One region of the Halobacillus sp. Cin3 genome, then DNA from elsewhere that is predicted to be linked to it. Evidence: riboswitches for the same ligand, from Rfam matches in the RefSeq annotation. Region 1 holds a riboswitch; the other holds the start of a gene.
What was found. A riboswitch is a leader RNA that binds a small molecule or an ion and turns the genes downstream of it on or off. The one in region 1 is predicted to bind FMN.

Region 1 (7,698 bases):
GTATCCATTCATTGCTATGAAAAAATAAAAAGGAGGTTGTTCTGCTTTGGCATTACATCATTTTCATTTAAAAGCAGACTGGCCGGGCGGCCGCAACGAAGTCGGCCGGATCGAATCAGATAAATTGAAAACAGAAATCTCCATCCCTAAAGAAATGGACGGACCGGATGTAGGAACAAACCCGGATGAAATGCTTCTGGGAGCGGCGGCGACCTGTTACATCATTACGCTGGCCGCTATGATTGAAAGAGCGGATCTGCCGCTTCAGGAAATGGATATGACTTCGGAAGGTCAGGTCGATGTGACCGACGGAGTCTTCACCTACAAGAAAATCATTCACCGTCCCCGCGTCATGTTGAAGCGGGAGGCAGATGAGAAGGACCTGCAAAAACTTCAGCGCCTTGTTGAAAAAGCTGAAAAGTCCTGCATGATCTCACGAGCGATTGCAGGAAACGTAGCGTTGGAGCTGGACTCAGATGTAACCATTGCTTCCTGACTGACAGGAAGGGAAGAAAAAAAGCGGTCTGTATGGCATTTCATACAGGCCGCTTTTCGTTTCTAATGAATCCGCCTTGTCGGGAAGAGAGAACCACTATACATCCACCATGGTTCCATGAGCCTTCCGCCTTTACGTTTCCATAAGGTAAACACGGGCTTCATAAGGCTTCAACGGGAAGCTGGATACGTTGTTATGAAGGTTTACAATTGTATTGGACAACATCAGCTGACTGGAGCTGAGCGGTTCCTCCGCCTGAAAGTCAGCTGCTTGATCGGTCAGATTGACGATGACAATGGCTTTTTTATTGTCCAGCGTCCTTGTATAAGCATAAATCTGCTCATCTTCTGGAAGAAGCAGATCATAAATGCCGTACGTAAACACATCCTGCTCCTTTTTCATAGCAATCATTTTTTTGTAATAGTTCAAAATGGAATGAGGGTCCTGTTCTTGATCGGCTACGTTGATGGACGTGTAGTTCGGGTTGATTTTCATCCACGGGTTTCCAGTTGTAAAACCGGCCTGTGCTTCACGGCTCCACTGCATCGGTGTACGGCTGTTGTCCCGGGATGTGTTCCAGAGAATGTTCATGATGTCCTCATGAGCCATGCCTTTTGCTTTTTTGTTCTGATATAAGTTTTTCGCAGCCACATCATCATAATCTTCAATGGAAGGGAAGGCCATATTCGTCATGCCGATTTCCTGACCTTGATAAATGTAAGGTGTCCCCTGCATAAAGAAATACATCGTTGCAATCGCCGTCGCACTTTCCCGCCAGTAGACTTGATCATCCCCCCACGTCGAAACGACACGGGCCTTGTCATGGTTTTCTACAAAGAGAGCGTTCCATCCATCACCTTCAAGAGCTTTCTGCCATCGGGTCAGTACTTTTTTCAACCCCTTAATGTCAAGCTGCTGTTCAGCATCCTGATCCCAAAGATCCAGGTGCTCGAATTGGAAGATCATATCCATTTTTCCGTTGTCACCGACCCATTGATCCGCTTCATCGGCGCTCACCCCGTTCGCTTCTCCGACCGTCATCACGTCATAATTATCGTATGTGCGGTCTTTGAATTCCTGAAGGTGGGTGTGAATCCCTTTTTGGTTCATATGCATATCAAAGGAGGACACATACGTTTCTTTTTTAGGGTTCGGCATATCAGGAAAGCCCGGCCGCTTTTTGATATGGCTGATGGCATCTATGCGGAAGCCGTCGATTCCTTTATCCAGCCACCAGTTCACCATGCTGTATAAAGCTTCGCGGACGTCTTCGTTCTCCCAGTTCAAGTCCGGCTGCTTTCTGGAGAACACATGAAGGTAATACTGACTTGTTTCCTCGTCATATTCCCATGCCGATCCTTCAAAGATACTCTCCCAGTTGTTCGGCTCGCGGCCGCCTCTGCCATCGCGCCAAATATACCAGTCCCTCTTTGGATTGTCCTTGGATTTCCGGGATTCTAAAAACCACGGATGTTCATCACTTGTATGATTGAGGACGAGGTCGATGATCAACTTCATGTCACGCTTATGCACTTCCTTAAGCAGCTCGTCGAAATCCTCCATCGTTCCGAATTCATCCAGGATGTCCTGATAATCAGAAATATCATAACCATTATCGTCCTTCGGCGATTTATACATTGGGCAGATCCAAATGAAATCAATGCCCATATCCTTCAAATAGTCCAGACGGCTGATCATTCCCTGCAGATCCCCGATCCCATCTCCGTTTGAATCTTGAAAACTTCTGGGATAAACTTGATATCCTACCGCTTCTTTCCACCATACCCGTTCCATATACAGCCCCTCTTTCCTAATAAAATCACTCGTGATATGCAAACGTTTTCTCAGTGTGGATGATTGAATAAACAGCTTGATTATTCAATAGCCATAACCATAAAAATCTAGAAATATATCATATTATGCAAACGTTTTCCTGATAAATCCTATACTAGCTGATTTTCTTCTGCTTTACAATAGGAGGTTCGTGAAAACAGCGGGCTTACACATCATTGGATTGTTAAAATCAGAGGTATCGATTTGGTGAATCTTCTGTGTGGATGTTGAAAGACTGTCATGGATTTTGTTGATTTCACAACAAGGCATTATGAATCGGGTGGACAGTTATCCGTGTACCCCTGATGGGGGTGGTCAGTTTTATGAGTACATAGCCTTAATGGGTGCTGTTTAAACCTTAAGGATTGCGGCAGCTGAGGATTTCATATATATTTAAAGTAATTCAACTGAATATGGAAACCTTCGGGGTCGGGTGAAAGTCCCAGCCGGCGGTAATGAGCTTCTGCTCTCAGCCCGCGACGGAGAATCAGTGTTAAGCACGGTTCTCCCTGATTTGGTGAAATTCCAAAGCCGACAGTTAAAGTCTGGATGGGAGAAGGTAATGGAAACGTATAGGTACCGTTTATGCAACACGTGTACCCTTTGTTTGCTGTACGCAAAAAAATGACGTTTAAGACCCTGGAGAAGTATGTCTTCTTCAGGGTTATTTTTATGGAAAAAGAGCAGGTGATGAAGATGGAGCGTGATGAGCAGTACATGGCAATGGCTGTACAGATGGCCAGGGAAACGGTCGGCCAGACGAGTCCCAATCCTTCAGTAGCCGCTATTGTGGTCAAAGATAATCAAGTCGTCGGTATGGGCGTGCATGTGAAAGCTGGTGAACCTCATGCGGAAGTCCACGCACTACGGATGGCAGGAGAAAAAGCGGAAGGAGCGGACATCTATGTCACCCTAGAACCGTGCAGCCACCATGGACGGACGCCACCGTGTGCCGAAGCTGTCGTGAAGGCAGGCATCCGCCGGGCCGTTACGGCTTCATCGGATCCGAACCCTAAAGTTTCCGGCCGGGGCATTGAAATGATGAAGCGGCAGGGAGTGGAGGTCCGGACGGGTGTTTTGAAAGACGAGGCTGATGAACTGAATTGTGCGTTCTTTCATTACATTCAAACAGGTGAACCTTATGTCCGTTTAAAGACAGCGATGAGCCTTGACGGAAAAATTGCCACCGCCAGTGGAGAGAGTCAATGGATCACAGGAGAAGAGGCGCGGCAGGACGGTCACCGCTATCGTCATCAATCAGACGCGATTCTCGTCGGAATCAATACGGTCATGATGGATGATCCGACATTGACGACAAGAATTCCGGGTGGCGGAAAGCATCCGATCCGTCTTGTCCTCGACACGCACCTTCGTATTCCGGCTGCTTCGAAGCTGATACAAAATAATGAATCTCCAACGTGGATTTTCACATCAGCGGATATACCGGATGAAAAGCGTCTGCTTCTTGAAGAGTATCCCCATGTCCGCATTATTCCGCTTGGCCGCACCATCGATCCTACAGAAGTCCTGCGCTATTTAGGAAAGCACAAGGTTACCTCTCTCCTTGTTGAAGGAGGGGCAACCATTGCCGACGCTTTTGTCAGAGCAGGAAAGGTGAATGAGACGATTACGTATATTGCTCCCAAATTGATCGGTGGAAAAGAAGCACTGACCCCGGTTGCCGGCCGCGGCATCCAACAGTTGAAACAGGTGGCATCTTTTGAGTTTGTATCGACCGAAAAGCTTGGAGAAGATATTAAAATTGTTTCGATCAGAAAAGGGGAATTCTAATGTTTACAGGAATTGTGGAAGAAATAGGAACACTGCAGTCCGTTAAAAGTAATACAGAAGCTTTGGAGATAAAGATTGCGGCATCCAAAATCCTGGAAGATATCAAGCTCGGTGACAGTATTTCCATTAACGGTGTCTGTCTGACCGTTACAGATTATACGAAGGATACCGCATCCTTTGATGTGATGCCGGAAACGTACCGAGCCACCAACATCCATGAATTAAAGCAGGGCAGCGATGTCAATCTTGAACGCGCGATGGCGGCAGATGGACGTTTCGGTGGTCACCTTGTATCGGGTCATATTGACGGTACGGGAGAAATTGTTTCAAAACGGCCGGAGTCCAATGCCGTCTATTATGACATTCAGCTTCCGTCCGACTTGGTTCCTTATTTTGTCTATAAAGGCTCGATAGCTGTCGATGGTACATCCCTGACTGTATTCGGTGTAGAAGAGGATCGTGTCACCATTTCTTTGATTCCGCACACGATGGAACATACCGTTCTCGGCAGGAAAGGTCCGGGAGACAAAGTCAACATCGAATGTGACATGATTGGAAAATATGTCGCTCACTTCCTGAGTGGGCAGAATCAAGAGCACCCGCGATCAGCCATCTCCAAAAAGATGCTGGCTGATAACGGGTTTGCATGAAGAGGGGGAAAGCACATGTTTGATTCGGTTGAAAAAGCGATTGATGTATTGAAGCAGGGAAAGCTTGTCATCGTTTGTGATGACGAGGACAGGGAAAATGAAGGGGACTTTATCGGAATCGCAGAGCATGCTTCCACAGAGATGATCAATTTTATGATCAAGCATGGGCGTGGGCTGGTGTGTGCCCCGATTACGAATGAAACAGCTGAAACGCTCGAGCTGATGCCTATGGTCAATGATAATTCAGACCCTAATCAGACAGCGTTTACGGTCAGTGTGGATCATCAAGAGACAACGACTGGAATTTCAGCGGACGAACGGGCCCTGACCATCAGAGAAATGCTGAACCCGGAAAGTAAAGCTTCCGATTTCCAGCGGCCTGGTCATATTTTCCCGTTGATTGCCAAGGAAGGCGGCGTGCTGCGGAGAGCAGGTCATACGGAAGCTGCTGTCGACCTGGCACGTCTTGCGGGAGCCCGGCCGGCCGGTGTCATCTGTGAAATCATTAAAGATGATGGAACGATGGCCCGTGTGCCTGACCTGAAAGAAATGGCCGAGGCGTTTGACATTCCTATGATCACCATTGCGGATTTGATTGCCTACCGCCACGAGCAGGAAAATCATGTGACCCGGGAAATAGAAGTGCAGATGCCTACAGAATACGGCGAATTCCGAGCGGTAGGCTTCAAGAATGATATCGATTTTAAAGACCACATCGCTCTTGTGAAAGGAGACATCCATCCGGATGAGCCGACCCTTGTACGGGTACACTCCGAATGTCTGACAGGGGATGTCTTCGGTTCCTACCGCTGTGACTGCGGTCCTCAGCTTCACAACGCTCTACGGCAGATATCCGAAAATGGCAGCGGTGTTCTGCTGTACATGAGGCAGGAAGGCCGCGGCATCGGGTTAATGAATAAATTGAAAGCCTATAAGCTTCAGGAAGAAGGCTATGACACGGTGGAAGCGAATGAAAAACTCGGCTTCGGGCCTGATTTAAGAGATTATGGTGTCGGAGCTCAAATTCTGAAGGACCTGGGCATTACAAAACTTCGTCTGCTGACGAATAACCCGAAGAAAATTTCCGGACTTGGAGGCTTTGGTCTTGAGGTTGTCGAGAGGGTGGCTGTTCAGATGCCTTCCCGCAAAGAAAATGAAAGCTACTTGAAAACGAAACAGTCTAAAATGGGGCACTTATTCCACTACTAGAAAGGAAGAGACATATGGTCAAAACATTTGAAGGTAATCTTGTAGGAACAGGACTGAAAATCGGTATTGTAACAGGAAGGTTCAACGACTTTATTACGAGTAAGCTGTATGAAGGAGCTGTGGATGCGCTGAAGCGCCACGGCGTCGATCTGAACGATGTAGAGGCCGCTTATGTGCCTGGAGCTTTTGAAATTCCATTGGCGGCTCAGAAGATGGCGGAAACCGGGAAGTACGATGCGGTCATCACCCTGGGGGCTGTTATCCGCGGCTCCACTCCGCATTTCGACTATGTTTGCGGCGAAGCGGCCAAAGGGGTTTCCCAGGCTTCCCAGAAGACTGGAATCCCGGTCATCTTCGGGGTCATTACAACGGACACCATTGAACAGGCCATCGAGCGTGCAGGTACGAAGGCCGGTAACAAAGGCTGGGAGGCTGCCACAGCAGCGATTGAAATGGCAACACTGATGAACGCCTTCAAATAAAAAAACGGGTCTTCTGGAATTAGAACCTTTTGGAATAAACAGGGCTTTCCAGAGGTGGTATCTGCGGTCATGCTTCGCTTATCGGTGGATGTCTTCCGGGGGGGTCGGGTTTCCGCTGACCTGGGCTCGCTCCCGCAGGCGCCGCCACCGAACACTTCTCGTAACTTCGCCAAAATAGTATAAAAAAAGGGGGGTTCTGCTTAGCAGAACCCCCCTTTTGGCTGTAGAAAAAGCCTGTGTTAACCAGTTAGAATTGTCCACTTGTCGTGTGAAGGGTCACTTTCCGCTTATCGGTGGATGAATGCCGCGGGCATGCCCTCAGCTAACTTGGTCAGGAAGTCCGCCTGCCCAAGTGGATCTTCAGCCCGTGCTGTTCCCGCAGGCACCACCGCACGCTCTTCGTGCCGACGTTAGAATATAGAGGAGAGAGACTGCGCACTAAGCAGGTTCGCAGATTCAAAAGAACGGCATGGGCTGAGCTATGGCCGCTCACGTGGAAAAGAAAAAGGGAAAGAACAGGCGCTGATGACAGCTGCCTGCCGTAATATGAAAAAGAATGTCCTCCATTCAGCAAGGATGAGCGGGGTGAAGGAGAGTCATTTTCGATTTTTAAGAACTCCCAAGGAGCGATGCCCCTTCCACTCCTGCGGAAGAACGAGTGGTCCGATATCTCCGAGCGTGGGTTTTGCGAGGAAGCTCGGGCGCTCGTCCGCGGAAAGGGAAGGGGCTTTCGCTCCTGGCGGTAAGAAAGAAAAAAGCTTGTAAAGAAACAGAGGTTTCTCTACAAGCTGAAGGGGATTTCTGCTAAGCAGAAATCCCTTTTTTTTTACGTCAAATGTATAGGGGAGTCAGGAGCGGAGACGATTCCACTTCCGGCGGAAAAACGTGCGCGCCGGGAACCTTTCAGGCGTTTGCCCGAGAAAAGGGAATGACTTGTGCTTCTGAAAGCACTGGAAAACCCAAGATGGCCTTGGTTTTTCGTGGCTGTCCCACCGGTTGGACAGGGTTTAAGGGGATTAGGAAAAAGGAAGGATAAAGGGAAAGGGGGAACGGTGATGACAACAAGAGCCGTCTGGTTTAGAAGAGATTTACGGTTGAATGATCATACAGCACTTGCAAAAGCTGTTGAACATACAAAAGATGAGGACAGCCTCGTATTGTTTTTTCATATGCATCCGGAATTGAACAATTCCTTTACAATGAGGCATGATTACTATTTTCAAACCCTTCAGGACTT
Region 2 (7,698 bases), on a different contig from region 1:
AATATTACATAAAGGATGGGATGACTATGAATGAAATGATGATGAAGAATACGTTGATGGAAGCCTTGGGGATGGAAGTCATGAAAGCAGAACCGGATCGTGTGGAAATGCGCATGCCAGTGGATGCCCGCACTCATCAGCCGATGGGATTCCTCCACGGTGGTGCGAACGTCGCCCTTGCCGAAAGCGCAGCAAGTATCGGCGGATTTTTAAACATCGATGCCAAAGAGCAGCAGGTCTTCGGTATTGAAATCAACGCCAACCATATGAAGAGCGCGAGAGAAGGGTACGTGACAGCGACGGCTGTCCCTTCCCATATTGGTAAAACAACGATGGTATGGGAAATCCGCATCGTACATGAATCCGGCACCCTGCTCTGCATTTCCAGATGCACCCTCGGGGTCGTTCCTTTAAAAAAGTAAGCCATCCTTATAAAAAGGAAGGAGACATGAAGCATGTTATCAGACAAGCAGATTCAACAATTTAAACAGCAGATCATAGAAATGAAAGAAGAAGCTGAACAGGAAATGGAAAAGTACAAAGAGGACGATGCCAAGGAGCTTTATCCGAATGACCGGACAGGGGAAATTTCCAGCGTCGCGGACCACCCGGGAAACCTTGGGACAGATCAGCACGAACGGGAAAAACGCCACACATTTTATGAACAGGCAAGAGAGAAGCACATGGAAGCGGAAGACGCCCTGAAACGAATCGAGGAAGGCCGTTACGGCGTCAGTGAAAAATCAGGAGATCCAATCCCTGTCGAAAGACTTGAAGCTCTTCCAACCGCCCGCTACACCGTTGAAGAAGAACGGGAAATAGAAAAGGATGCCTGATAAAAAGGATGCCGTCATTAAAACGGCATCCTCTTTTGTCAATCCATCTCCCGACGCTGTTCGGAAGGTTCTTCATCTAAATCCGGCTCTTCTTCGTCCATATTGAACGGCGTATCCCGTTCCCCGCTCTGTCGTACATCCCTTTCATAATCCCGTCTCATTTCATCGATGTCCTGGTGCTCCCGATTGTTGCGGAAACGCTGTTCCTCCGGCATTTCATTCCTATCTGTACGTTCATAACGGGCAGGCTCATAATTCATATCCTCCGGCCCATCCTCGTTCCCGTTCATTCCACAGCCACTTAAGGTAACCATCACCAGCAAAGCAGCTCCCATGATTTTTTTCATCCATGAACACCTCTTTCCAAATAGTAAGAGCATATTTACTTTCTCCTTTTACGATGGTTTTACACATGGGAGAACGCACTGGCTTTCCAGCTCATAGATAAAGACCCTGACATCCCAGCCAGCATCTTGAAAAAAACCCTATGTTTTTCTATAAGTGAAGGACATTCTTTCCTCTATGTCATTTTCCTTTTCAATATAAAAAGAACCGGCGAGTTATTAACTCGCCGGCTTTCCCTTTACGCCGCAGATGAGGAACGTGGACTTTTCTGTTCAATCCAAGGCTTCATACGTACAAAGAGCAGCGTGAACAACGCACTTACTATAATTCCTTTAAGAGCGTTGAAAGGAAGAATCCCCGCCACTACCGTAATCCACTTCACCTGGGCACTCATCGTTTCCCATCCCATGAACCAGCTGTAGGCTGGTAGAATAACGAAGTAATTGAGCACACCCATACCGAACGCCATAATCAAAGAACTCGTCACAAGTCCTGATACAAGCGATTTAACACTCTTGAATTTGTGATAGATCATCGTTACCGGAAGGATAAACAAGAGACCTGCTGCAAAATTTGCAACTACGCCTACAGGGTCTCCTGCACCGGTATATATAAAATAAAGACCATTTTTTAACGCTTCAACAAGGATGCCTGCTGCGGGTGTAAACATGATGCCTGCAAGCAATGCAGGTACATCACTGAAATCCACTTTCAAGTACTGCGGAAGCAGCGGCAGCGGAAAGTTCAGCAGCATCAGGACCATGGAAATGGTCCCAAACAAAGCAATCGTAATCAGTGTAAATAATTTTCTTGATGACTGAGCCGGATAACGGTTCATCATCGATCTCCCCCTTCATCTTTACACATTGATTCACATCCCAGATGAAGGTGAGCGGCTGAGCCTGACCAATAAAAAAACCCCTGAAGCATTGGGCTTAGGGATGGTCTTGGTCCACGGCTAAATAGAGGCAGCATATCTAGCATGCGCTGCCTGTTCCGCTCGACATCTTCTCCCATCCAGACTGTAACTGTCGGTCCCGGACTCTCACCAGGTCAGCCATGCAGAAGAACTGCACGGGTCACGGACTTAAAGGTCACTATGCCTTCTTACCGTCGGTCGGGAATTTCACCCTGCCCCGAAGATGGAATCAATATAATTTTGTAACTTCATTTTATATAAAACCTTATGATATCGCAAGTTTAAAGTTTTGCGACTGACCATTTTTGGTTCTTTTAGGATTAAAAAGGACGGCTGTTGACGAGTTTCGTCAACAACCTAGAAAGATTTGACCTTCGATTCGTTTTGGTTTAGTAAGGTGCGAAGTCCAAAGCCTGTAAGCCAATCAACATAACTGGGCCATAGATTAAAAAGCCGATAGCAATAAGGGCCAAGTTATCGATCAAAGGGTTTCCAGCAGGATTCAACCAGTAAACAAACACTGAAATCAAAGGTCCACCTATTTTTCTGCATAAAAAGGCCGTTGCCGCACATTCAGCGTTGTAAATAAAAAGTGACCTCATCTTCTTTAGAGGTCACTTTATTACAAATCAGCTTCTGGTTTTCCTTTGACTTATTTACTTTTCAATTCACTCTCTGTAAGCCATTTATGATTTGTAACTTTTTCGCCTCCATCTGTCGGTGTATAGTCAACCATATAAACAGTTGTTTTCTCACCTGATTCTATAACAGCTTCTGCTCCATTCATACCTTCCATATGAGAAGCTTCAAGAGTTACTTCTTTTCCCTTTGGAAGCTCCTCTTCAGTTGCTCCTGCAATTTCTTCATGAATGACCCATTTATGGTTTTCTACTCTCTCTCCTCCATTTGTTGGATCATACGAAACTATATAAGCTACAGTATCAAACGCTCCTGTAATAGTAGCTTCTGCTCCATCCATACCTTTCATGTGGTCGGCTTGAATAAGAGCCTGACTTCCAACCTTAAACATTGGATTTTCCTCTTCTTCTAAGCCTTCCGGAATTTCACTTGATCCAGAATGATTCATGTTATCATGGGTCTCTTTCTTTTCACCACTATGATCTTCAGATGACATTTCCTCATTATTGTTTTCATTTTGGTCAGACTCATTATTACTACTATCTTCATTTCCCATAGAACAAGCTGCTAGCGTTAGTAACAATAATAGAAGCAATGCACTCACATTATATTTTTTCATGACTCATAATCCTCTCCTTTTTCATTAATCATATTTAGGTGTCACACCATAATATCAGTAAACATATACTGCTATTTGATTATATTATTAATTTTCACTCTGTCTTTAATAATTTTGCATTAACAGCCACCACAACTGTACTTAAGCTCATTAAGACTGCTCCTACAGCTGGACTAAGTAAAAAGCCCAAAGGCGCCAGTATGCCGGCAGCTAAAGGAATGGCAAAGATGTTATATCCTGCAGCCCACCAAAGGTTCTGGACCATCTTTTTATACGTGTTTTTCGATAAACGTATAATGGAGACAATATCCTTTGGATTGCTTTTTACTAATACAATGTCTGCTGTTTCAACTGCGACATCTGTTCCACTTCCTATAGCTATACCTACATCTGCAGTTGCTAAAGCAGGTGCATCGTTGATTCCATCCCCGGTCATCGCCACTTTTTTTCCCTGTGACTGTACTTCCTTTACTTTATCGGCCTTATGGTCAGGTAATACCTCAGCGTAAACTTCGTCAATGCCCAGTTGGGCAGCTACCCAGTCTGCGACTTTCCGGTTATCGCCAGTAAGCATAACTGAATGAATTTGGTTTGCCTTAAGCTCTGCTATAGCTTCTTTAGCCGAATCTCGTACCATATCAGCGAGGGCTATCATTCCTATAAATTGATCGTCAAGTAAAACGAATACCACTGTCTTCCCTTGTCCTGATAAGCCATTAAAAGAATCTTTGTCATAGGAATAGCCTTCGTCCTCCATATAACCAGGACTCATAACTTTCACTTCTTTTTCATCAACCAACCCTTTTAGGCCTTTCCCCGTAATAGACTCAAAGCCTTCAACTTTTCCAAGTGATATCTTTTGTTCCCTGGCTTTCTCTAAAATCCCTCTAGCTAGTGGGTGTTCAGAATTTTGCTCAACACTTGCAGCCCAGTACAACACAACATTTTCCTCTAGTTCATTTGGAATAATATCCGTGACACCAAATTCACCTTTGGTTAACGTACCTGTCTTATCAAAAATAACCGCATCTATATTTCTAGCATTTTCGAACTGCGTCCTATTTCTTATTAACAGCCCTTGCTTAGCAGATAACGAAGTAGAAACCGCCACCACGAGGGGAGCAGCAAGACCCAGAGCATGCGGGCAGGTAATGACCATAACGGTAACCATACGTTCCAAGGCTATATCAAAAGAATACCCTAACGCCATCCATATAATAAAGGTTGTAATTCCTGCACCAAGGGCTAAGTAAAAAAGCCATTTAGCTGCCCTGTTAGCGAAATCTTGAGCGCGGGATTTTGAATTTTGGGCTTCCTGAACTAATTTAATTACTTGAGACAAATACGTATCGTCCCCCGTTTTCTTCACTTGAACTGTAAGACTGCCTTCTTTATTCATTGATCCCCCAATCACTTCATCATCTGTTTCTTTTTCTACAGGTACAGACTCTCCAGTAAGCATGGATTCATCAATAGCCGACTTCCCATCAGTAATAAGACCGTCAACAGGGATTTTTCCCCCCGGTTTTACAACCACTAAATCTTCTGAGTGCAGCTCATTTAATGGGACATCCTCTGTTTCCCCATTTTCTTTTAAACGATGCGCTTCATTAGGCATTAATTTGACTAATTCTTGAAGAGCATTGGAAGCCCCCATCACTGATTTCATTTCAATCCAGTGTCCCAGCAGCATAATGTCTATTAATGTTGCTAATTCCCAAAAGAAATTTCTACCTGCCCATCCGAAAACAACAAGGGAACTATACACATAAGCAACAACTACAGCCAGCCCTATAAGAGTCATCATCCCGGGGTTTTTCTGTTTTAATTCACCAATAGCTCCCGTAAGAAATGGCCAACCACCGTAGAAAAATACGAACGTTGCTAAACCAAATAATACATACTGGTCATATTGAAAAGAAATGTCTAAACCTATAAAGTTCTGAATCATTGGTGACAAGATAAGAATAGGCAAAGTTACGATTAAAGACACAAAAAACCTCTTCTTAAATTCTTCAACCATTGATCCATGATCGTGTCCTGCGTGACTATGATGCTCATGACCTTCATGGCTATGGCTATGATCCTCGTGTGTGTCATGGGTAGAACTCATTTTCAAAGAAAACCCTCCATTCTATTTTGCATTTATATTCAATACCATTACCTAGTAGGGGTATAAATAAACTCAAAAAATAAAAGGCCGGATTTAAGCCGGCCTTTCTTATATTATTCGTTGAATAGGGTTAAGCGATACTCTTACATGCATCTGCGCATTTGAAACACGCTTCCGCACATTTTTGGCAATGCTCATGATTATGTTTTTGACATTCGTTACCACAGGCCTCACAAATTTTTGCACAGACATTAGCAAGTTCAGCAGCAAAAGGTGTGTTTCTTACTAATGATTGTTCAAGATAGGAACACATATCTGCACACTCTCGATCTAATCGAATACATTCAGCCATCATTTTCACATCTTCTTCTTTTAAGCAAGAGTCATAACAATGATTACAAGCTTCCATACATTCATGTAGGGATTGTATTACCGACTGATACTGTTCATGAGACACAAGTAACGACCTCCTATTAATATTGATTTTACATTTTTTACAATAACCTATGTATTTTCAAATTAAACATACTTCCACTGCAAAAGATCAGTATCATTGAGCTTCCCATTTTGTATATTGCAGATTATTACATGGAACTTATTGTTACATGATTCAATCTTGCTATAATACCCAACAAAAACTTATAAGAAGTTCCCTCTTTGTGTATAGACCATAAATTTTAATCTTTTGAATTCCCCACAAATAGTATTGTTGACTTACCTTCCATACATGACAATGCCCGCCTTCTGTGGTAAGTACTTTTTAACTTCTTATTTTCTTCTTGCTTATATACTTGTTCTCAGGTTACTCTATACCTCTAAAACATATGCATTTCAATGGAGGTAAACTGTGACAGAGCACCAAGTAGGACAATGCATGCTGAGAAGATGTACAAGCTGCCATTATAAAAAGTCAGTGATAACCCAATTGATCGTTAGGCCGTTGGAAGATACCTATGTAACCATCCTCTGGATACAATGTCCTAAGTGCGGATTGATGGACATTCAAGTTATCCCAGATCAGCGCTAGGTCTTCTCTCTCATTTCATTATAATGTTAGTTTCCGAGCACATTTTGGCAAGGTTTTCCTTTGTAGGTTTTGGTATAATCATTCAGTCCAACCTTAAAGGAGGCTGTATCATGGATATATGCGAAAACTTAAAACATCAAATTGACCTCAAACGCGAAGAAATGCACGATGCCTACCTTGTCGAAAAGAATTACTCTAAATGTGTTACTAAATCTCAAGAACTTGATCTATTGATTAACAAATTTATGAGAATCTGCAAATAACGATCAATTCTTATGAACGCTCTCTTCTTTGTTTGAACTCTCTAAAATATCGAATAATCGTTGGACACAGATATTAATAAAATGAAAGTCTTCAATGCATTTTATCAGCGTTATATAATACTCCTGTTGTTTATAAAGGAGTGATCATATGAAACATAATCTTACGAAAGAACAGAGACAAATGATGATTGAAGAAATCGAACAGTTCTTCCTAAAAGAAAGAGATGAAGAACTGTCAGACTTTGCTGCAGAGAGCATCCTTGATTTCTTCAAAGATTCACTAGCCTCCCACTTCTACAATAATGCGGTGAACGATGCGATATCTGTGTTGCAAACACAATATTCTTCCATCGAAGAAGAAGTAAGAACACTCGAAAACCCTATAAGGCGATGAATTTTCTAAAGTGAATCCATTGGGTTCACTTTTTTTATTCCTATATTTAATAGAGAATTTCCTTGCCTAAATGGTACAAGGATGAAGTGTTTTTTACAGGTAATGGTAAAAGAAATTGGTAAGGATAAAAAAGCACATTTCTTGTCCACGCTGGCGCAGGTATTCCTTATACGCCATATGAAGTTAAAGTTCAGGACCTCAAACATACAATGATCACATATCTTCTCCAATAAGAAGAAAGCTTAAAAAAACACCCAAGAACAGGCTGTAATTCGGGTTCGCGTATAACTACAGATACTTATAGCCATGTAATTATAAAGGAAACAATCTATGACAGATGGAGTCAAAGAATTCAATCCAAAGCTCTTCGTCTACAAGTGAGAACACCTATTGCGGTGCTCATTTTTCAAACACCTTCACACCGATGGATATTACGTAGAAAACGAGCCAGGCGTTGATTTACTCACGCTGACTCGAAGATGAAATCAATATAATCTTGGTGATATCAGGAAGTTCTGACGGCTGGTTCCACCCTCTGTTTTC

Region 2: another riboswitch for FMN. It lies ahead of QMA39_RS08205 (ECF transporter S component); the one in region 1 lies ahead of ribD (bifunctional diaminohydroxyphosphoribosylaminopyrimidine deaminase/5-amino-6-(5-phosphoribosylamino)uracil reductase RibD).

The regions. Positions count from the first base shown of each region.
Region 1 is NZ_CAMZMV010000003.1:344,768-352,465, forward strand. It holds gene QMA39_RS12365 (GNAT family N-acetyltransferase) at 1-28, shown strand, start outside; gene QMA39_RS12370 (OsmC family protein) at 47-496, shown strand; gene QMA39_RS12375 (alpha-glucosidase) at 629-2,290, opposite strand; FMN riboswitch at 2,745-2,894, shown strand; gene ribD (bifunctional diaminohydroxyphosphoribosylaminopyrimidine deaminase/5-amino-6-(5-phosphoribosylamino)uracil reductase RibD) at 3,026-4,120, shown strand; gene ribE (riboflavin synthase) at 4,120-4,770, shown strand; gene QMA39_RS12390 (bifunctional 3,4-dihydroxy-2-butanone-4-phosphate synthase/GTP cyclohydrolase II) at 4,786-5,979, shown strand; gene ribE (6,7-dimethyl-8-ribityllumazine synthase) at 5,994-6,461, shown strand; gene QMA39_RS12400 (deoxyribodipyrimidine photo-lyase) at 7,517-7,698, shown strand, end outside.
Region 2 is NZ_CAMZMV010000002.1:20,429-28,126, forward strand. It holds gene QMA39_RS08190 (hotdog fold thioesterase) at 27-422, shown strand; gene QMA39_RS08195 (hypothetical protein) at 456-836, shown strand; gene QMA39_RS08200 (hypothetical protein) at 875-1,183, opposite strand; gene QMA39_RS08205 (ECF transporter S component) at 1,420-2,022, opposite strand; FMN riboswitch at 2,183-2,329, opposite strand; partial or broken gene QMA39_RS08210 (hypothetical protein) at 2,496-2,627, opposite strand; gene QMA39_RS08215 (YdhK family protein) at 2,753-3,358, opposite strand; gene QMA39_RS08220 (heavy metal translocating P-type ATPase) at 3,453-5,471, opposite strand; gene QMA39_RS08225 (four-helix bundle copper-binding protein) at 5,602-5,928, opposite strand; gene QMA39_RS08230 (DUF2164 domain-containing protein) at 6,910-7,155, shown strand.